Regions from separate parts of the Rhizobium sp. MHM7A genome, predicted to be linked through region 2. Evidence: predicted binding sites of a transcription regulator. Region 2 holds the regulator's gene; each other region holds the start of a gene.
The links. Region 2 encodes LexA, which represses DNA repair genes until DNA is damaged. Its sites were predicted from a motif close to TGTTCNNNNTGTGTTCNG; they were not measured.
Positions count from the first base shown of each region.

Region 1: the regulator LexA is predicted to act here: its motif matches at 3,892-3,909, upstream of FFR93_RS05190 (DNA-processing protein DprA).
Region 3: the regulator LexA is predicted to act here: its motif matches at 1,816-1,833, upstream of dinB (DNA polymerase IV).

Region 1 is NZ_VCHT01000001.1:890,570-897,786, reverse strand. Features, by position in the region: gene FFR93_RS05215 (zinc ribbon domain-containing protein) at 1-1,169, shown strand, start outside; gene FFR93_RS05210 (STAS-like domain-containing protein) at 1,239-1,562, opposite strand; gene FFR93_RS05205 (hypothetical protein) at 1,556-1,912, opposite strand; gene FFR93_RS05200 (hypothetical protein) at 1,916-2,560, opposite strand; gene FFR93_RS05195 (class I SAM-dependent methyltransferase) at 2,737-3,576, opposite strand; gene FFR93_RS40730 (hypothetical protein) at 3,630-3,800, opposite strand; gene FFR93_RS05190 (DNA-processing protein DprA) at 4,084-5,136, shown strand; gene smpB (SsrA-binding protein SmpB) at 5,192-5,668, shown strand; gene FFR93_RS05180 (hypothetical protein) at 5,661-6,113, shown strand; gene FFR93_RS05175 (hypothetical protein) at 6,203-6,835, shown strand; gene FFR93_RS05170 (metallophosphoesterase) at 6,927-7,217, shown strand, end outside.
Region 2 is NZ_VCHT01000004.1:239,697-246,913, forward strand. Features, by position in the region: gene FFR93_RS17425 (ComEC/Rec2 family competence protein) at 1-1,865, shown strand, start outside; gene lexA (transcriptional repressor LexA) at 1,846-2,565, opposite strand; gene FFR93_RS17435 (VOC family protein) at 2,765-3,661, shown strand; gene kdsA (3-deoxy-8-phosphooctulonate synthase) at 3,658-4,503, shown strand; gene eno (phosphopyruvate hydratase) at 4,644-5,918, shown strand; gene FFR93_RS17450 (septum formation initiator family protein) at 6,054-6,374, shown strand; gene pdhA (pyruvate dehydrogenase (acetyl-transferring) E1 component subunit alpha) at 6,520-7,217, shown strand, end outside.
Region 3 is NZ_VCHT01000028.1:30,947-38,163, reverse strand. Features, by position in the region: gene FFR93_RS38520 (DUF1003 domain-containing protein) at 1-328, opposite strand, end outside; gene FFR93_RS41200 (hypothetical protein) at 466-843, shown strand; gene FFR93_RS38510 (hypothetical protein) at 1,177-1,434, opposite strand; gene dinB (DNA polymerase IV) at 1,872-2,960, shown strand; gene FFR93_RS38500 (penicillin-binding protein 2) at 3,377-5,143, shown strand; gene FFR93_RS38495 (cold-shock protein) at 5,378-5,581, shown strand; gene arsN2 (arsenic resistance N-acetyltransferase ArsN2) at 6,106-6,540, shown strand; gene FFR93_RS38485 (hypothetical protein) at 6,552-6,794, opposite strand; gene FFR93_RS38480 (VOC family protein) at 6,806-7,217, opposite strand, start outside.

The DNA of each region.
Region 1 (7,217 bases), on a different contig from region 2:
AGGCGAAGGCTTGGTTCAATCTGAAGCGCGAGCTTCAGATTGATGGCAATCCAATCGACATGAGAACACGCAAATTGGCGCGGAACATCATGTCGCAGATCATGAACCGACACCGGAAACCACGGTTCTCTCGCATTGGCATGGTCGTCGACCAGCGTATCGCGACACTGTCGGCCAGCACCTGTGGCACGTCTTTCGACATGTGGCTGAAGCTGCGCATCGCGGGTTTAAGGGAAACACGGAAAGCTGCAGGACAGAAAAATCCCGATGGTTTTATTCACATCCCGATTAGAAGCTACGACCGTTTTAATGCTCGAAAGGGAGCGCGCAAACAGTCCTTCCAGATCATCGAGGATCGCCATACAGGGACAATCAGCGTTGGCATGATCACCGATGTCGGTGAAGCATTCCAGGCTTCCCGGGAGGTTTATGCGTCCAGCGCTAATGGACCATTGGCGTTGGACTTCGGGCTGAAGACCTTGTTCGCTACGGAACATGGCGATCTGCTCGGCAGGGAGTTTCTGCGCAAGCTCAAGGCCCTGGATGAGACGTTGTCGGGCATCGCGCGACATGTGCAACGCTCCGGCCAAAAGCCCCGGTCGTCAAAGCGGTATGTGATGCATGCCGAGCGGACGCGAGGTTATATCAAGACCGAGCTGAACCGGATCATCAACCGGCTCATTGCCACGAAACGGCCTTCGAAGCTGTTCCTGGAACGCTTGAACTTCCAATCCACAGGCCTGTCCCGCCGGATGAACCGCTTGCTGCAGAACTGTGGTCGCTCCGTCTTGCAGACGAAGCTCCAGGCGATCAATGATGAATTTGGCATTGAGACGACGGAGGTCGTCTCGGCCTACACCAGTCAAACCTGTTCCTGCTGTGGATACGTCGACAAGCGGAACAGGCCGAGCCAAGAGCGGTTTACCTGCAAATGGTGCGGAAGCAAGATGCATGCGGATGTCAACGCAAGTCGTAACATCGGGTCGGAACGTTTCCGGTCATTCACGGCGCTACGACCCGGCATCCGCAAGGCTGTCCTCGATGTGCTCGTAAGCGAACACATCGAGCGAAACAAACGGAGACGAGGGTCGCCGTCTGATCCAAGGGAGACCAATCCTTATTTCAAGGACTGGACTCCGGAGGTGAGGTTCCTTCCGCTTGCAGCCTAGCTGCAGCGGCAAAAAGCCAGTTGTGGAATTAAACACATGATTGGCCCGTTACCCTTCATTAGTTACCTCTCAGGAGATTGCTGGTGTCCTGGCGGCAAAGTACCGCTTCGCGTTCTCGACCACCAGATCGATCTTTGCCTGATCGCCGTCGCCGAGGTCGACATATGTCAGGTCATTCGCGAGAGCTTCTTCCGGAATCCGCCCTGCATAGAGTTGACCGATCACGACGTTCAGGAACGCGGTAATAACCCGTTCCCGTCCTTTGAACGACAAAGTGACCTTTTCACCGGCAAGCAGAGCCGCTGATATTGCGTCGAAGACCTTCTGTCCGTCGGCCGCAGAGACCCAGATCGGTGTACCGGTAATGTCCAGTATCGAAATCTTCTTCACCATGCGCGATCCGCCTGGACTTGCGGCATGGTCAGCCCTCGGTCGGCAAGCAGTTGGCCAACGAGTTTCATGACGAGGCGGTCTCCGTGCCGATACTGTTCCCAGCGGCTGTTGCTGTAATGCTCGTCGGCAACGCTGCGACCTGCGCGGTATTTTCTGCGGCCGGTCTCGTCTTCATAATCGCCGCTGCAGGCGTAAATGGTTGGACCGCGACCGGCAGCCTGCATTGAAAGCCTTTCACCACAGATGCGGCACGGCGGAATGGTCTCTGGCGTGTAACGGTTCACCAGTTCCTGTGCCGTTTCCATGATTTCATCATTGGTCATCGGAATGCGTTCTTCGGTATCAGTCATCTGTCAGCCCTTAAAAACAATGGTGCGGAAGCGTGTCGCGAACGTGACGATCTCGGTGATTTCTCGAACTTCCTTGTGCAGTCCGGCGCTGCGAAGGATGTTCAGGAAAACTTGCTCCGTGAGATCAGACAGCAGCGTTTCGAACGTTTCACGCGTCGGATCGGTGCGGAAGTCTCGCAGCGAATATTCGAGAGCCGTCAATTCCGCCGACTTCATAATTCGCGTGCCGCTCGATGCGGTCGCCAGGTTTTTCTTTGCCTTGCTGACCGCTTCGACGATGAACTCGGGCGTCACGAAGGAAAACCGCGCGATATCGACATCAATCTGGTTGGGCTCGATCTTCTCTGCAATTTCAGAGATGATGCCGATGCGTGCTAATTCCATGGGGCTGGTGCTACCCATCTGTTCAACATTCAACTTCGATTGGAAGAAGCGTGGCTCGTCGATGATAATCTGCAAGATGCTTTCCGGTGTGGCCGGAAGAAGGTCATTGATCAGTCGCATGCGAACGCGACTGGCTTCGTCTGGCAGCAGACCGTGAACGGCGACGCCATCAGCCTGCGCCTCATGGAGACCTTCAACATAAGCGGCCCGATAACCGGCTTTGGCATTTTCAATGATGGAATTAAGCAAATCCTGACTGGACATGGGTGAAACTTTCATACGTGATTTTGGTCAGGAACCTTTGTCGAGGTTTCCCACGAGGAGTTCTGGAACCAGATATAGTCCATGCCGTGCAGTTCGATAAGGTCGTGACCTCAGATCGAAGCTGCTCGATCTCTTTTCTTATCGTTCCCGATAAGGTTTGTGATGGGTGCAAGCCGTCATTTCTTGAGGTCTCGCCGCAGCTTGAGCACCAGTTTCAGATGCGTCGGATCGGCAAGCTGGATACCGAAAGTATTGTCCACCTCTTGATACAGGAACGGCAGCGTGTAGTGGTCCTTATAAATCGGTATGTATTCGTTCGGGATCGAGGCCAGAAAGTCCTCATACGGAGTAGGAAGGTAGTTCTCGCGCAGTTCGCGTTCCCAGTTATCGACGTATCGGTAAGTGAGGAAGAAATGAATAAGCGACCAATTTTCCGAGATCGAGCCCCATTGTTTCTCCCAGTCGCTGAGACGTTTGCGGCCATCCCTCATCTTGCCGAAGACCTGACGGACCCGTGCGACATGGTTGGGATGTGCCGGTCGCGATGCGTGTTCGGAAACCATCATGTCGCGAAAGGCGATGAAGTCGAAGACAACGCCGTCCTGGCCCCAGATTTGGTCCATGACCTTCTGAAGGTCTTTGCCCTTCAGATACATCTTGATTTCATGGACGACGCTGGCAAGGCTGAGCGCGGCTTTTCCACCCTTCGCTTGATGGGCGTTGACGATGGCCGCGACCTCGGCCCAATCCGACGTATAGAGAATGGGTTTACTGGGGTTGCCCGGGTTGCGCATTCTTGCGCGGTCAAGCATTTCTTGGTCGTTGTCGTAGCCGACCAACTTGATGCCGGGAAAGTTCCTGGCGATGAAGCCCAGCATCGCGCCGTCCGCACAGCCAAAGTCGATAAGCAAGTTTGCGTCGATGAAGTTGACGAAGAAGGCCTTGTCCCACATGGATTTGGCCATTTCGTCAGTGTAGAACTGATCGTTGATGATGGGATTAACGTGCTCGTTCATTGTCAAAAACCTGCTTATCGGATTCTCAGGGCAACATGGGCTGATTGTCGGCTTCAGCGCTCGGATCGGCGGTTCTTATCCTTGCACTCAGCAATTAACGCTTTAAGCTCTTCCACGCTGATACCACGGATGGCGGCGGAATTTCGAAGGCTTTGCTCGTGAGCCTCTTCCTCGCTCATGCGCTTTGGCGGGCGGGGTTTCTTGCCGGTCTTCGGGGGTTTCATTGTGCCCTCCACGGCTAGGGGCGAAGTGTCGTGTCTGGCTTGATCCGGTGAACCATTCGGTCCCCGTCGAGACCCTCTGCGCTCCATGTCGTCTTCATTTTTTGATCCTGATCTTTGCCAACTCTCTTCTTACCGACGCACTATAATTCCACGACTTTAAATGTCAACATTGATGGTGGAGAAATCCCTTGTTTTCCTCATTCGGTAAACTGCTTTTCCTGTTTGTCGCTTGCTGAATTTCATGCTTGAATTCCTTGTGACGAATTCATGCGGAAGATGCGCCATGCAAGATATCAAACTCAAATCCGCTGCGGGAGCCCTTATCATCGGGAAGCTTGAAGGTTTTGGACCGTCGGCTTTTGCCAAGCTTGCTGCACGGTTCGAGACCATTGGCGCTCTTCTGAACGCCCGAGAAGCTGACCTGACAGGCGTGGTCAACATCACTCAGCGAAACAGTTTGATGATTAGTGGGCACAAGGACCTCATGCGGGCCCATATGGAAGTCACAGCTGACTTTGATCGCGTCATCGATATGGGCGCGCAGCCGATCAGCATTTTCGACGATCTCTATCCACGGCGTCTGAAGCTAATCCCGAATGCTCCGACTGTGATTTATGCCGCAGGCGATCTTTCTCCGCTTGAGCGTGCAGTCGGATGCGTGGGCACCCGCCAGCCAACGCGGTTTGGTCAGGTGGTTGCCGCGAATATGACCAAGATGTTGGCGGAGAACGGTTTTACGATTGTTTCCGGCCTCGCTTCCGGCATCGATAGCATTGCTCATAGGGAAGCCCTTGCTGCGAACGCTCCGACCCTTGCGGTTCTCGGTTGCGGCCTGGATAAGATCAATTATGGAGCCTACGAGCTTTACGGTATGATCGGCGACAGTGAAGGCGGCATGGTGTTGACAGAACAGCCGCTCGGCCAGGAAGCGGATCGCAATACGTTGTCGCGCCGTAATCGTATCATTACCGGTCTTTCGGTGGGTACGTTTGTGTTCCAGCTTGAGCGTGATAGCGGCACCATGCACACGGTCAAATATGCCTTCCGCCAGGGCAAGCCGATGTTTGTTCCGGTTATTCCTGAGCGCTTCAGGGAGGAGCCTGAAAACAACACCGCAATTGATATGGCGAACATGAAGCCATCGGATTTTGCTCGCATGTGTGACTGGAAAAAGGAATACCTCGATGCTGCAAATGAAAGCAGTCTTCCGTCAGTCGCGGACAGCATTTCCGGGAAGGACGATTATCCACGCCTGATTGAGCGTCTAAATGCTCTTATTCAGGAAGGGAAACCGGAAGAAAACCTTGAAATTGAACAGGTCGCCACTTTCGCTTGAATGATTTAACCCCTATATAAGGTGCTCAAAGGAATTCTTTAAAGGGGATACGACCGTGGCCACGACAGATCAGAAGAACGGACAGAGGAATTTGTCTGAGAACCGTCGTGCGCGTTTCGATTACGAAATCGTCGAGACGATTGAAACCGGTATTGTTCTGACGGGTTCCGAGATCAAGTCGATTGCCCAGGGCAAAGGTCTGATCGCCGAATCCTACGCTTCCTGCGAAGGCGGCGAACTGTGGCTGATCAATTCGCATATCCCTGAGTATTTCGAGGCCAGTCGGTTCAATCATGAGCCGCGCCGTCGTCGCAAGTTGCTCGTGCATCGAAAGGAACTGGCTCGGCTTGCCAACGCGGTTGGTCGCGACGGCATGACATTGGTTCCTCTGCGTATCTACTACAACGAGAAGCGTCGCGCCAAGCTGGAGCTTGCTGTTGCTCGCGGTAAGAAGTCTCACGACAAGCGTGAGAGCATCAAGGACCGTGAGTGGGGCCGTCAGAAGCAAAGGCTCCTGAAGCAGAATGGATGATGAAAGCATCGTTTGCGAGCGTGCCCGGGTTCTTCGCCGATCTCAGGCACTCTCGGTAGCGTTCTCGCGTCGGCTGGAGTGCGGTATTCTTCTCGTGGTGGATGATTCCGAGGCGCTGTTCAATCACTATACGCGCGAATGCATCGATCACATTCTCAAAGTCTTTGTCGTATTCGACGATGCGACTTTGCTCGACGTCACCGGCAGGCATGATCGCGGGGTTATCGAAGGTCGATATCTTCGTTCTAACACTGCCGATGGTTCTTACCGGTTCATAGAACTCAAAGGCGAAGCTCAACTGGCATCTTTCGTATCCACCGATTGGGATTATGCATTGAGTCCTGTTTCTGACATGGAGATCGACACTGCGTTCTGCGATTTTCTGCAAACCTATCCTGAATACGGGCCTTTGGAATTGTCGCTGTGCGGGAATGTTAAACGCTGACCGCATAGCCTGCGCAGATGCTGGGTTGTTGATTTCGGTCGGTCATGCTGCACTGTAAATGAAACTCTTGAATTTGTGGAACTTTTGCGATGATCAGCCGACCACCTTTAATGCGTTATTTCGATGTTCTGTTAGCCTGGATCAAAGACACAGAGGCTACGGGCACTTTCAAGGGGTTCTCCAGGCAATTGCGGGAATTGCGTGCGGTCGAGGTCCTGGTTGAAACGCTTCCCGCCGAATACACGCGGGCCGTCAACCGCATGACGATGAACATTCAGCAATACGGGGCTCACAAGGGTGGCATGCGCGATCTTCTGGAATTGCGTTCGATTGAAAAGGCGTTCGCTCCTCATCCATCGCGTCTTTACGCTGACGAGGACAAACAAGGACTACTGGCTGCCCTAATGCTCAAAGCATACAGCGTTTATGAGCGCCCTGACGGCGCGTCACCCTTGCGGGACAAGAATGTCATCGTTGCCGGTGACGACCGCTATGTCTACACCTGCCCTGTAACCTATGTTTCTCCAGCGTCTGAAAAGGAGAAAGCATTCTTCGAATGCGAGTTCAATCGCGACGATCTTTCCCTGATCTCTGCTCGCTTCGAGCGGAGTGTGAGTGGGGAAGCGCTTGGGCGAATGACGGAGAAGGGCATTGCCTTGGTCAATGAAGAACGTGACGAGCTTCTTGAGACCATGGGACTGACATCGGTGCCGACCATCTGATGGAAATCTCCGAGACCACAGTCAAAGTGATGTTCATCTTCGCCTGTGCTCTGGTAGCACTGGTCATTGCGGATTCGCGATGGTTCGGTCCATGGAGAGCCGCCCGCCGCAGAATCAAAGTGGAGCAAGACAAATCTTGAACCGTCCAGCCATCCTGTATGCCATTCCCGATATTCATGGTCGCGCCGATCTGCTCAAGGCTGCTCTCGATTTCATTCGCGCGGATGCAGGTTACTACGGCTCCCGGCCGGTGATCTATTTTCTCGGCGATATCGTCGACCGTGGGATGCGCAGCAAGGAAGCGATGGAACTGGTCAAGGAAACGCTCGCTCGTCATCCTGACTCGATTTTCCATATCGGGAATCACGATTGGTGGTTCATG
Region 2 (7,217 bases):
GGGTAACCGTCATCGCCCGCGGCGCCGATGTGCCTTTCGAGATCGGTGATATCATCACCGGCAGGGCACGGCTGACGCCGCCGGCAGGCCCGGCGCTGCCCGAACTCAACGATTTTTCCTTCGCGGCTTATTTCGATGGCATCGGTGCAAACGGCTTCTTCTACGGCGCGCCGACGAAGCTCGAAGCGCAGGCGCCGCCGCCGGAGGCGAGATGGAGTTCCGATGCCCTGCTCGAGTGGCTCTATAGGCTGCGTAGCGGCATCGGCGATCGCATACGCGCGATTCTGCCTGGCGACACGGGCGCATTTGCCGCCGCTCTCGTGACGGACGAGCGGCGCGCGATTTCGAACGAGACGACGGACGCACTGCGCCAGTCAGGCCTTGCCCACATTATCGCTATATCAGGCCTCAACATGGCTCTGTCGGCCGGCATCTTCTTCGTCGGCTTTAGGATGCTGCTCAGCCTCTTTCCGGGTGTCGCTCAGGCCTATCCGACCAAGAAGTTTGCCGCCGCCGGAGCGCTCATCGCCGTCACGGCCTATTTTCTGATCTCGGGTTTCGCCGTCTCGGCAGAGCGCGCCTTCATCATGATGGCCATTATGCTGATTGCTGTCTTCTTCGACCGGCCGTCGATCAGCCTGCGCAACGTCGCTCTTTCCGCGCTTGTTATCATTGTGATCTCACCTTCCGAAGTCCTGGGCCCGAGTTTTCAAATGTCCTTTGCCGCGACGCTGGCGCTGGTATCGGCTTATCAGCTGTGGAAGGAACGGCGCGTCGGCGAAAGCGCCCTGCCGAAAATGCCGGCCCTGCGGCTGGCCGCTGCGGTCGCACGCTTTTTCAGCGGCGTTTTCCTGACTTCGCTGATCGGCGGCTTTTCCACGGCGCTGTTTTCGATCGAGCATTTTCATCGCCTGACGGCCTATGGTCTCCCGGCAAACCTCGCGACCATGCCGATCATCTCCTTCATCGTCATGCCGGCCGGGTTGTTGGCGATGCTGCTCATGCCTTTCGGGCTTGATATATTGCCTTGGAAGGTGGTCGGATTCGGCCTCGATCTGGTGATCGTGGTGGCAAAGACGATATCCGGTTGGGGCGGGAATATCGGCGTCGGTCGATTGCCCAGCTGGTATTTCACGCTGGCCGTGGCAGGTTTCCTGCTGATGACCTTGCTGCGGACGCGGCTGCGCCATGTCGGCACCGCTCTCATCGCCGTCTCGACGCTTGCAGTAGTGGTTCTGCCGGCATCCCGGCCGCCGGATCTGGTGATTTCGGAAGACGGCGCGCTCGTCGCGGTCGTCACGCCGGCAGCAATGGCCTCCAATCGCGAAAGGCCGCCGGATTTCATCTTCGATCAGTGGCAGAGGGCGCTCGTTCTGACGGTGCATAATCCGCCGACGATGCTGGATAGTCCTGCGAGCCCGGAGGATAAGGAGAGGCGCCTCAGGCTTTCCCGCGAGCAGCAGAACGAAGCGAAGATCGCGATGCAGGCGGCCGCGGCCGGCGCTGAGGCGGAAAGCTTTTCCTGCCTCAGGAAAGCCTGGTGCATAGCCAAGCTTGCAAACGGTCATATCGTGACCGTCATCGAAAATGCCGCCTATCTCGGCCCTGCTTGCGATGCCGGCGATATTGTCGTAACGTCGGTACGCCTGCGCTTCGCCAGCTGCCGCTCGGGTGCGGCGCTGTTTACCGGCGAAACGCTGCGCAGGACCGGTTCGGTCGAATTGCGTTTCACTGAGAGCGGCCTCGAGGTCGCGACGGCCTTCGATGCATTATCGCGGCCATGGATGCGCCACCGCGCCTATGATTGGCGCAGCAACAGTTTTACCGATTCCGGCCCGTCCAGCGTCAGTGATAGCGGCGGATGAGGCCGACCAGCTTGCCCTGCACCTTGACGCGGTCGGGTCCGAAGATGCGGGTCTCATAGGCCGGGTTGGCGGCTTCCAGGGCGATCGATGCGCCCTTGCGGCGGAAACGCTTCAGCGTTGCTTCCTCGTCGTCGACGAGGGCAACGACGATATCGCCGGGACTTGCAGTGCTGCCGTTACGGATGATCACCGTATCGCCGTCGAAGATGCCGGCGTCGATCATCGAATCGCCCTTGACCTCCAGCGCGTAGTGCTCACCGGAGCCAAGCATATCGGCGGGAACGACGATGTCGTGCGTGTTGTTCTGGATCGCCGAAATCGGAACGCCGGCGGCGATACGTCCCATGACCGGCACGGAGACGGAGTTGCCGTTGTCTGCGACCGCCTTTGCCGCAGCAGGGGCGGCGACCGGCTGGGGCTTGCCGAGGCTGCCCTCGATAACGCTCGGCGAAAAACCGCGGCGCGGTTGAAGACTGGGGCTATAGGCCTCTGGAAGCTTGATCACTTCGAGCGCTCGGGCGCGGTTCGGTAGGCGGCGAATGAAGCCGCGTTCCTCTAGCGCCGTGATCAGGCGGTGGATGCCTGATTTCGAGGCGAGGTCCAGAGCATCCTTCATTTCGTCGAAAGAGGGAGGAACGCCGGATTCCTTCATGCGCTCATGAATGAAAAGGAGAAGCTCCTGTTGTTTGCGCGTGAGCATCGACGTCAGACCCCGTGATTGAAACAAATCCAGAACAGACACTATATGTTCCATATGTGTTCTGCAAGTAGCTAAATTTCCGTAAAACTTCCCGTCAACTCGTTGAGATTTTTATTTTCATTCGCCGGATTTGGCGCGCAAGCCTTGAATTGACCGCGTGCCGTCGCACATCTCATGCCATTTCAGGGAGAGGGACATTATGAAAGACCATTCCGCCAAGCCGCACCCGCTGGATCATGTCGTGTTGCCTGTCGTCAATATAGACCTGGCGCGCGAGAGGCTCGGGAAACTCGGCTTCACCGTTGCCGCCGATGCGCGCCACCCCTTCGGCACGGAGAATGCCTGCGTATTCTTTGCCGACAAGACCTATCTGGAGCCGCTCGGTGTAGCGAGCGTCGAGGAGAGCGAGCTATCGGCGCGGCAGGGTAACGTCTTTACCGCCCACAACCAGGCCTTTCGCTTCCGCTGCGGCGAGGAAGGGCTTTCGGCGATAGCCTTCGGCACCGGGGATTGCGGGCTCGATCATAAGAGTTTCATCGACAAGGGATCGAGCGCCGGCAAGATGCTGGAGTTTAGTCGGACTATGAAAATGCCGGATGGTTCCGAGAGCATCGGGAGCTTCAGACTGGCTTTTGCCGGCGATCTCCGCGCGCCCGATCTCCTTCTCTTTGCCGTCGAGCGCGTCAACCCGTTGCCGGCCGATCGCGGTTCGCTGGAAAGGCATGACAATGGCGTCACCGGCATTGCTGAGGTGGCGCTCTGCGCACCGGAGCCGGCGGCTTTCGCCGCCTTCGTCGGCCTTGCCGCAGCGCAATCGGCAGCCGAGAAAACCGGGTTTGGCGTCAATATCGCGGCCTCGAATGCGAGGATCAGCCTGGTGACGCCGGAGGGGCTGGAGGCCTATTTCGAGACCGCGGTCTCACCCGCCGAGCGCGGACTGCGCGGCCGGGCAATCCTCTTCAATGTCGCCGATCTTGCCGTGACAGAAGCGCATTTGGCTGCTAACGGGGTGACGTATACGCGTAAGAACAACCGCATTCTGGTGAAGCCCGCGCCCGGCCAGGGCACGCTCTTTGCCTTCGAGGAACCACGATGAGCTCCGATACGAATTCCGAAGTCAAGATCGGCGAAGGCGATGGTCAAGTCACCTTTTCCAATACAGGCCGCCTGTCGCTGATCGCCGGCCCCTGCCAGATGGAAAGCCGCGATCATGCCTTCATGGTGGCCGGCACGCTGAAAGAGCTTTGCGGCAAGCTCGGCATAGGCCTCGTCTACAAGAGCTCTTTCGACAAGGCGAACCGCACCTCCCTCTCGGCCGAGCGCGGCATCGGCCTGGAGAAGGGCATGGAGGTCTTTGCCGATCTGAAAAAGGAATTCGGCTTTCCCGTCTTGACCGACGTCCACACCGCCGAGCAATGCGCGGAGGTGGCAAAGATCGTCGATGTCCTGCAGATCCCGGCTTTCCTCTGCCGCCAGACCGACCTTCTGATCGCCGCCGCCAGGACCGGCCGCGCCGTCAATGTCAAGAAGGGCCAGTTCCTCGCACCCTGGGACATGAAGAACGTCCTGAAGAAGCTCAACGCCAGCGGCAATCCAAACGTGCTGCTGTGCGAGCGCGGCGCTTCCTTCGGCTACAATACTTTGGTCTCCGACATGCGCTCGCTGCCGATCATGGCGGCGATGGGCGCTCCCGTTGTCTTCGATGCGACGCATTCCGTTGCCCAGCCGGGCGGGCAGGGCGATTCCTCGGGCGGCCAGCGGGAGTTCGTGGAAACGCTGGCGCGTGCGGCGGTCGCGACGGGAATTGCCGGCGTCTTCCTCGAAACCCATCAGGACCCCGACAACGCACCGTCCGATGGCCCGAATATGGTCTATCTCAGGGACATGCCGCGCCTGCTTGAGAAGCTGCTTGCCTTCGACGCAATCGCCAAGGCCTGACATTCAACAGGCTGACATGATCGTGGTTTAGGCCACGACATAATACCGTTCGAAGGCAGGAAATTGCGGCATTGTAATTTGCACGCCTTCGATTATGACAGGCTTCGAACGACCTATCACCCACCGAGCAGGAAGAACCCATGACTGCAATCACCGATATCATCGCCCGCGAGATTCTCGATAGCCGTGGCAACCCCACCGTCGAAGTCGACGTCTATCTCGAAGACGGCAGCATGGGCCGCGCGGCCGTTCCCTCGGGCGCCTCGACCGGCGCGCACGAGGCGGTCGAGCTGCGCGACGGCGGCAAGCGCTACCTTGGCAAGGGCGTTCAGAAGGCGGTCGATGCCGCCAACACCGAGATCTTCGACGCGATCGGCGGCATCGATGCCGAAAACCAGATCCAGATCGACAACATCATGATCGAACTCGACGGCACGCCGAACAAGTCGCGCCTCGGCGCCAACGCCATCCTCGGCGTCTCGCTCGCTGTCGCCAAGGCTGCCGCCCAGGCATCAGGCCTGCCGCTTTATCGCTATGTCGGCGGCGCTTCCGCCAGCCTGCTGCCGGTGCCGATGATGAACATCATCAATGGCGGCGCCCATGCCGACAATCCGATCGATTTCCAGGAATTCATGATCCTGCCGGTCGGCGCCGATACGATCGCTGAAGCCGTGCGCATGGGGTCGGAAGTCTTCCATACGCTCCGCAAGGAACTTGCCGCGCAAGGCCACAACACCAATGTCGGCGATGAAGGCGGTTTTGCACCGGGCTTGAAGAGCGCGCCCGAGGCCCTGGACTTCATCATGAAGTCGATCGAGAAAGCCGGCTACAAGCCGGGCGACGACATGTGCCTCGGCCTCGACTGCGCCTCGACGGAATTCTTCAAGGACGGCAAATATGTTCTGGAGGGCGAAGGCCGCACGCTCGAATCGGGCGCCATGGCCGAATATTTGGCCGAACTCGCGGGCAAGTATCCGATCATCTCGATCGAGGACGGCATGGCCGAGGACGACTGGGATGGCTGGAAGACGCTGACCGATCTGATCGGCAACAAGACCCAGCTCGTTGGCGACGACCTCTTCGTCACCAACTCGGCCCGCCTTCGCGACGGAATTCGCATGGGTGTCGCCAACTCGATCCTCGTTAAGGTCAACCAGATTGGTTCGCTCACGGAAACGCTCGACGCGGTCAACACGGCGCACAAGGCGGCCTATACCGCCGTCATGTCGCACCGCTCCGGCGAAACGGAAGATTCGACAATCGCCGATCTCGCGGTTGCGACCAACTGCGGTCAGATCAAGACCGGCTCGCTGTCGCGTTCCGACCGTCTTGCCAAGTACAACCAGCTGATCCGCATCGAGGAAGGCCTCGGCCCTCAGGCCCAGTATGCCGGCCGCTCGATCATCAAAGGCTGATCGCTTCTGACTTTCAGCTCCCCGACCCGCGCTTCATGGCGCGGGTTTTTTGTTGCTCGAATTTAGAGTCAACGAACGGTTAATCTCTGCGCGGTATGCTCGAAGAATTGGTAATGCGTTCAAGAGCATACGTGTATGTGGACAAAGCATCATAAGAAGAGAAAGATCGGCCGCTTCGTCGTTCCGGCCATGACGGTCGCCTTCCTCTCCTATTTCGGCTATCATTGCATCCATGGCGATTACGGCCTGCGGGCGACGGAGACGTTCGAGCGCCAGCGCATCGCACGCGAAAAAGAGCTTGCGGTGTTGAAGGCGAAGCGCGAACATCTGGAAAGCCAGGTCGCCCTGCTCAGTGACGGCTCGCTCGACAAGGATATGTTGGACGAAAAGGCGCGATATCAGCTGAATATGTCGCGTGCGGACGAGATCGTCATATTCAATCATTATTCGAATTAACCAGAATCGAGTTAATCGATATTTCGTCTTTGTTGCCAATGGCTTAGCGGCGAATACGAGCCATGCAATTATGGCATTGCTGTGGTCATGTTTCTTCCCTATGGTACGCGCCACCGAGAAACGACAAACCCATAGGGAGGGTTGAATGGCGCCGCGAAAGACCGCGACCGTTTCCAGCCGCAAAACTGCAGCAAAACCAGCAGCCAAAGCATCGAACGGAGGCCCAATAGCCGACTTCGATCGGGATGAGGAACTCAAGGCCTATCGCGAGATGCTACTGATCCGCCGCTTCGAGGAGAAGGCGGGTCAGCTTTATGGTATGGGCTTCATCGGCGGCTTTTGCCATCTCTACATCGGTCAGGAAGCCGTTGTCGTCGGCATGCAGATGGCGCAGAAGGAAGGCGATCAGGTCATCACCGCCTATCGAGACCACGGCCATATGCTTGCTACCGGCATGGAAGCGCGCGGCGTGATGGCGGAACTGACCGGGCGCCGCAGCGGCTATTCCCACGGGAAGGGCGGCTCGATGCACATGTTCTCGAAAGAGAAACATTTCTACGGCGGCCACGGCATCGTCGGCGCCCAGGTTTCACTCGGAACCGGTCTCGCCTTCGCAAACCGCTATCGCGGCAATGACAATGTCGCCATCGCCTATTTCGGCGACGGCGCCGCCAACCAGGGCCAGGTTTACGAGAGTTTCAACATGGCCGCTCTCTGGAAGCTGCCGATCATCTATGTCGTCGAAAACAACCGCTACGCCATGGGCACGTCGACGGCGCGCGCCACGGCGCAGTCGAATTACTCGCTGCGCGGCTCGGGTTTCGGCATCCCCGGCATGCAGGT
Region 3 (7,217 bases), on a different contig from region 2:
TGATCAGGACAAACGTCGAGAGAAAGATCGCCTCGACCGACGCCTCCATCGCGAGGATCACCAGGGAGGGGTCCCAGGGTTGCACCTGTGGGATCCACCCCACATTTGCAATGATCCAGACGCCATAAAAAACGATATGAATGTAGACGAACAACATTGAACCCGCAAACTTGCTGACCGCAGCAGCGGCACGCTCCTGAGCAGATGCTGCGTTCTGGCTCTGCCGGCGGCGCCGCATGATGGCTTCGATGTTGCGGGCTAAGGCGGGTGTTAATCCTGCCGCGGCCGGCGTTGTTGGGCTTTTGCTTTCCGGATGGTCGTCGTTCATTGCGTAAGTCCTGGGATTGAAATTGGGTCAGCCAAGTGCGGAAGATCGACGGCTTCGATCTTGCTGTGTAAGACGCTGATGAAGATTGGGTGCGGTGATTGCCTTACCACCGGAGCAAGGTTGTGGCGCAGAGGCCAATGCAGTCCCACATCACGATCCTTTTGCTTCCATCCATGTCTCTCAATGGACGAGCATCCGAAAGGTTCAAGGACGGTCTGGACCGAGCTGAACGCGACGTGCCCGTTACTCGCGAAAGTGATTGTTTCGACAACTGGATTAGTGTCCATCCAGGTCTTGTTGGTGATGAAAATGTCATCGGAGGTGCCAAGATCGGTGATGAGATCGCCGACGCACACTTCAGACATTCCATAGAGCGGCGATGTCTCGATGACCCTTCCGCCATGTTCATCGAACCGGTGGACGCCCTCGCCGACATGCCCGCGTGGTTATTCTGGGCGGAGATCGAAGGTCTCGAATGTGCCGAGGCCGATAGCCGGGATCATCTCCCCGATTGAGAACGGGCCGCATGGTTGGGGCACAGCGAAACGGTCATGAGCAACACGCCCGACAGCCCCTATATCTCCATGCTCCTGGAGACCACACAACGTTTATCGTTCCAACTCGGATATTCGGGCTCGAAAGCGATGAGACAGTGAGCAATCTCGCGACGAGATTTCGGCCTGCGTACGGTTAGGGCGCTGATCCCCGCCAGGCCACGCCGATCAGGAATTCCCGTTTTCGCATGAGCCTCCCCTCTCTCCGGGCAGACACCATTTGAGAGTCGCCGCTTGGTGGCAAGGTGTGATCTGCTTCACCGGAAAATGCTGAGGAGCGGCGCGCGGAGGCATCTAAAATGCGTTCCTGATCGGAAACATGTCTTCGCCGTAGTGGTGAAGCCTTGTGTGATGCCGTCGGCATAACCACCGCACCCTCAAAGGCTCGTCGTATTGATCGTGATGGGCATCAACCGCTTCGACCCCGCACACCTCACACGTCTGCTTTTCCAACTCGCCTGTCTTCACTGCTCGCTGCACAGCAAGGTGAGCATCATATTTGCCCGGATTGGCACGACGCCAATTCGCTTGGCGGGTATCGGTTTTCAGCATCGTTGCAACCTGCTTTGTATAAGTCTGTGCTCTCGTCTGACAGGTATTTGTATCACAGCCTCACGTCTTACTGCTGGGCTCCATCATGAAAATTTCTGCTTTCGGACGCCATTGCAGTTTGGCATATCAACTCGACCGGCACGCTCTCAGTGACCGTTATGGTGCGCATGGCCATGAAGTCCAGGACAAAGCGGTTATGGGTGTTGAGGTTCACGGGGCTCCTGTCAGGAGGACAGAGCAATCATCGCACGATTCCTGCCAATTGTGAAAGCGGAGAGGAAAGGCAGTGGGTGGCGCCGATGCCACATCTGATGGACGGTAGTTTCGCAAGCTGCGACACGGCGCCCATCGTAACGGTTGATATCGCGCACAAGCCTGCTATGTTCCCTTTTTGTTTTCGGCGCGAGTTCAGATGCCGATTGATTGGCGAAGCCGCTATGAACGAAAAGAGTTCACCTCCCGTCCGAAAAATCGTGCATGTCGACATGGATGCCTTTTATGCGTCGGTCGAGCAGCGCGATAATCCGGGACTGCGCGGCAAACCGATCGCCGTCGGCGGATCGGCCGCCCGCGGCGTGGTGGCCGCAGCGAGCTACGAGGCGCGCGCCTATGGCGTCCATTCGGCGATGCCATCGGTGACCGCCAAGCGCAAATGCCCGGATCTGATCTTCGTGCCGCCACGCTTCGATGTCTATAAGGCGGTGTCGCAGCAGATTCGCGAAATCTTCGCCGAATACACGCTACTGATCGAGCCGCTCTCACTGGACGAGGCCTTTCTCGATGTCACCGAAAATCTCAAGGGCATGGAGATCGCCACCGAGATCGCGTCGGAAGTCCGCGCCAGGATCAAGCAAGCGACCGGCCTCAACGCGTCCGCGGGAATTTCCTACAACAAGTTCCTGGCAAAGATGGCAAGCGACTTGAACAAGCCAAACGGCCAGGCGGTCATCACCCCGAAGAACGGGCCGGCCTTCGTCGAGGCTCTCCCCGTCAAGAAATTCCACGGCGTCGGTCCGGCAACGGCCAAAAAGATGCACGGGCTCGGGATCGAGACCGGCGCCGACCTCAAGGAGAAGACGCAGGAGTTCCTCGTCGAACATTTTGGGAAATCGGGACCCTATTTCTACGGCATTGCCCGCGGCATCGACGAGCGCCAGGTCAAGCCGAACCGGGTGCGCAAATCTGTCGGCGCGGAGGATACCTTCTCACAGGATCTCCACGCCTATGAGCCGGCCCGCCAAGGGCTTCAGCCGCTGATCGAAAAAGTGTGGGGGTATTGCGAGGCCAATGAAATCGGCGCCAAGACGGTGACGCTGAAGGTCAAATATGCCGACTTCAACCAGATCACCCGCAGCAAGACGGTTCCGGCACCTCTGGCGGCGATCGCCGACCTCGAAGAGATAGTTGGCCTCCTGCTTTCACCGATCTTCCCGCCGCGAAAAGGTATCCGTCTGCTCGGCGTGACATTGTCGTCATTGGAGCGGCGCATCTCAGCAACGGAGCCGCAATTGAGGTTGGCGCTTTAGACGCCAGCATCGGCTGGAAAAAGCGCCCGCGTGGCGCTTGACCCCGAATGTCCCTGCCGGCAGCGGCCGGAGGATTTCCTCTTCGCAAGTTTATGTGGTCCGGGTAGCGCCGCAGAAGCTGTGGTCGAGCTGTTTAGTGCAGGCGCCGCGACTTGCTTTTGAAAGGTATCGAACGGTCGACCTCACTATAGGAGCGTGTAAGATGACCACGATCTCCGCACGGTTCGCCTTTAGGTCGAGAAGCTGAGTTCCGTCAGGAGCGGGCCCGCGCGACTTCAAAACCGCAAGGCGTTAACGCTCTTCTAAGACATAGGGTGCAATTTTAGACGTTAGTGCTCCAGGAGAGACAACCCGAAATCGTGTCGCGCTTCGGGCGATGTTTCTTTGATTTCAGTCTTCACCTCTGAATGATCTCGATGAGTCTCATTGCCCGCATATTGAAGGTCAAAAGCCGCTCTCATATCCTGATCACCAGACCAGAAAGCGGGTTGTTTCCGGAAAAAATCCTCGGCACAAGAAACAAGCGGGGTGGCCAGGCAAGGCAGCGCTTGGGAATAACGGTCGGCGCTTTCGTCTGCGGCTTCCTGCTGATTGGTGGGCGCCTTGTCCAGTACGGGCTTGCCGAGGAGCCGACGACCGCCTCTCTCGGAAATCCAAGTGCCGTTGCGTCGCGGCCTGATATCGTCGACCGCAATGGCCAGCTACTGGCGACCGACGTGAACATGGTCTCTCTCTACGCAGATCCCCGACGGATCATCGATGCCGACGAGGTAGTGGAGAAGCTCGCCGCCATCCTACCGAACCTCGACTGGCGAGACACACATCGGAAGCTGAGGACGGATAGCGGCTTTCAGTGGCTGCGGCGACAACTGACACCACGGCAGCAGGCTGATATCCTCGCCCTCGGCATTCCCGGCATCGGGTTCAGACCTGAAAAACGCCGTTTCTATCCCGGCGGTCGTTCGGCGGCACATATTGTCGGCCACGTGAACGTCGATAATCTCGGCCTGGCCGGCATGGAGCGTTATCTCGACCAACAGGGTCTAGCCGACCTGCGGGCCATCGGAATGACTTCGGGCGTTTCGCTCGAGCCCGTCAGGCTTTCGATCGACATCCGCGTTCAGAACATCGTGCGCGACGTCGCCGCCAAGTCGATGAACGCCTATCAGGCGGAAGCGGCCGGCGCTGTCGTTCTCGACGTTGAGACAGGTGAAGTTCTGGCAATGGCTTCGGTCCCCGACTACGATCCTAACGAGCCGTCGCGCACGCTGACTGACGGCAGCGTCGACAAGGAGTATGAGAAAGGCTGGTTCAACCGTATCAGCAACGCCACGTTCGAGATGGGCTCCACCTTCAAGAGCTTCACGCTGGCGATGGGCCTGGACGCTGAAAAGATTACTCTAAATTCTGTGGTCGATGCATCGCGGCCGATCCGCATGGGCGGCTTCACGATCAAGGATTTTAAAGGCAAGAACAGGCCCTTGACGATCCCGGAGGTCTTCCAGTACTCGTCGAACATCGGCACAGCGGCCGTCGCGGACATGGTGGGGATAGAAGGTCACCAGGAGTTCCTCACCAGACTCGGCCTTCTCTCGAAGATGGAGACCGAGATGCCGGGCGTGGCCACACCGACCCAACCGCGCACCTGGAAGAAGATCAATTCAGTCACGATTTCCTTTGGCCATGGCGTAGCGACAACGCCACTTCAGACCGCCTCAGCAGCCTCGGCACTCATCAATGGCGGCAATCTTATTCCGCCCACCTTCCTGCCACGGTCGCCGGAACAGGCCGCGACGCTGGTGAAAACCGTTGTCAAGCAAAGCACGAGCGAGGACATGCGCACCCTCTTTAGCAGGAACGGGCAGAAGGGATCGGGCCGGGCGGCCCAAGTCGAGGGCTTCGATGTTGGCGGCAAGACCGGAACCGCCGACAAAGTCGTCAACGGACGCTATGCCAGTGACCTCAACTTCAACGCCTTCGTTGCGGCCTTCCCGATGGACAAGCCGAAATACATGGTCCTGTCGATCATCGACGCGCCGAAGACTGGCGTGCACGGCGGACGAACCGCCGCATCCACTGCGGCGCCGATGGTGAAAGAGATTATCGCTCGTGCCGCCCCCCTACTCGGGGTTCAGCCCCGTTTCGGTTCAAAGGATGCTCCCTATTCTATAGAAAACTTTTGAGCCTGCACGTCGAAGGAAGAGAGCTGCCCCAATGAAGTCGGCCGCACAAGTCCCTTGTGCAAAAGCTACGGCTGCCGCCTTGGAAAAAAGGCCTCATCCGGCTCAAGTTGACGGGCCAGCCTCGTGGAGATTTTCGAATCATTGCATGGGCGAAAAGCTTTCCGTTGATGGCAGCGCATTCGCGTTATACGTTCAGCCCGTGTGCGTTTGGTGCGCAAGCGAAGAGGAATTGTCATGCCTACCGGAACTGTTAAATTTTTCAACGAAGATAAGGGATTTGGCTTCATCACGCCTGAGAATGGCGGACCGGACGTCTTCGTTCACGTATCTGCCTTGCAGCGCGGCGGATCACTCCGCGAAGGCGATAAGGTCAGCTTCGAGGTCGGCCAAGATCGCAAAACCGGAAAGTCGAAGGCAGAAAACGTATCACCCTTGTGATCACTGGACGATCGTCTGGATCCGCATTTGAGCAGCCTTAGGCTTTCATATAGTCGGCTACGCTCAATGAAAATACTGGTTCTTCACCTTCAGCGTATCGATGGGAAGATCCGGGATTTATTCCGAGCCTGTGCCTAGCCTACTCCCTAAAGCCGGAGATTTCCGGTAATTCAAGGATAGAAGGCTTGGCATTATCCCACGCGTTGGAAGACTGGATTCGGCGCCTGAAGCGGACGATTGTTTTAGAGTAAAGCAACTTTCACGATTGTCGATGAACCGCTGATGAAACGAACTTCATCATCATGGAATAACCGTCTTGCAAGACAGCAAGCTGCAACATTTCGCGCGTCGAAATACCCGCGTAGATACCGCGGTCGGGGTCCGAGTGACGGAACGGCGAAGTTCATGCTAAACCGAGGGCGCCCTTTCAGATGCAGGACCGCCGTGCGGCCCACCCAGAAATATGCGCCCCCGTTGGCACGGCCGGGGGTTGCTGCGCTCCTCGAGGTCCGGAGAAGCTCTCAGTGATCGATATCGAACCGGTCGGTGGAACCGACCCCTCTCTCAAGGCCTTGCTAGATGGCGCAGGCCTGCCCACCGACGACCTTGAAGGCGTCGGGCGGATATTCTTTATTGCAGCTGAGAACGGATCAGTCTGCGGTTGCGGCGGTTTTGAACCCACGGGCCACGATATCCTGCTCCGGTCGATTGCCGTAGCCCCAGGCCACCAAGGTCGGGGCATCGGCAAGAGGATAGCGTTGGACGTCCTTGAACAGGCTCGCCGATTCGGTGCCACCCAAGCCTATCTGCTGACGACATCCGCGGCACCTTTCTTTGAAAGGCTTGGCTTTGTTCAGATCGACCGCGCGGACGCGCCCGAGGCAATCCTTCGGACCCGGCAGGCAGCGTCGATCTGTCCGTCATCAGCGGTCTTGATGGTGAAGGACCTTGGATCGTGACGGGCGTCGGCTCAGGCGCAGGCTCGTTTGCCCAAGCCCTCGATACCGCAATCGTCATCGCCGCCGTCGTCGAATCGGGAAATCATGGCCGACAGGCTCTCCGATCGGATCTGCCTGTCCGGTAACACCGTACCGGCTGCTGCCCCACCGTCCGGCTGGTGCCGGAGGTGGAGGAGCAAACTGCCAGCACCGAGGCCGCAGCTATCGCCGAGAGCGGCAGAAACCTGCGGCGAGACATTGTGGTCGAAGCTCATAACGCTCTGTCCTAGTCCTGCCACCTGCGCAGATCCGTCTGGTCATGATAGCCCATGCGGTCGGGCGTGGTGATGAATTCCACAGTCGTGCCCCATGGCATACGACAATAGCAGACCTTGTTTCCGGGGCCTTTTTCGGTTGCGTAGGGAATAGCGCGCGGCGCGGTAAGAGACGTGCCTCCAGCTTTTTCGAATCGCTCAACTGATGCGTCGATGTCGTCGGTGTAGACTCCGAAATGCGTAATGCCGAAGTCGCTCGCTCGAACCGGCTGGGCTTGTTCGGGGCCGTGCATTTCGAAAAGCTCGATGTCAGGTCCGGTTCCGATCTTGACCACCGCCTGCGCGCGCACGACCGTTCCAGGGAAAGCACCAGTGGCCCGCTCGAATTCAGGTCCCTGCCGCGGCGGATCCTGTGGTCCGAAG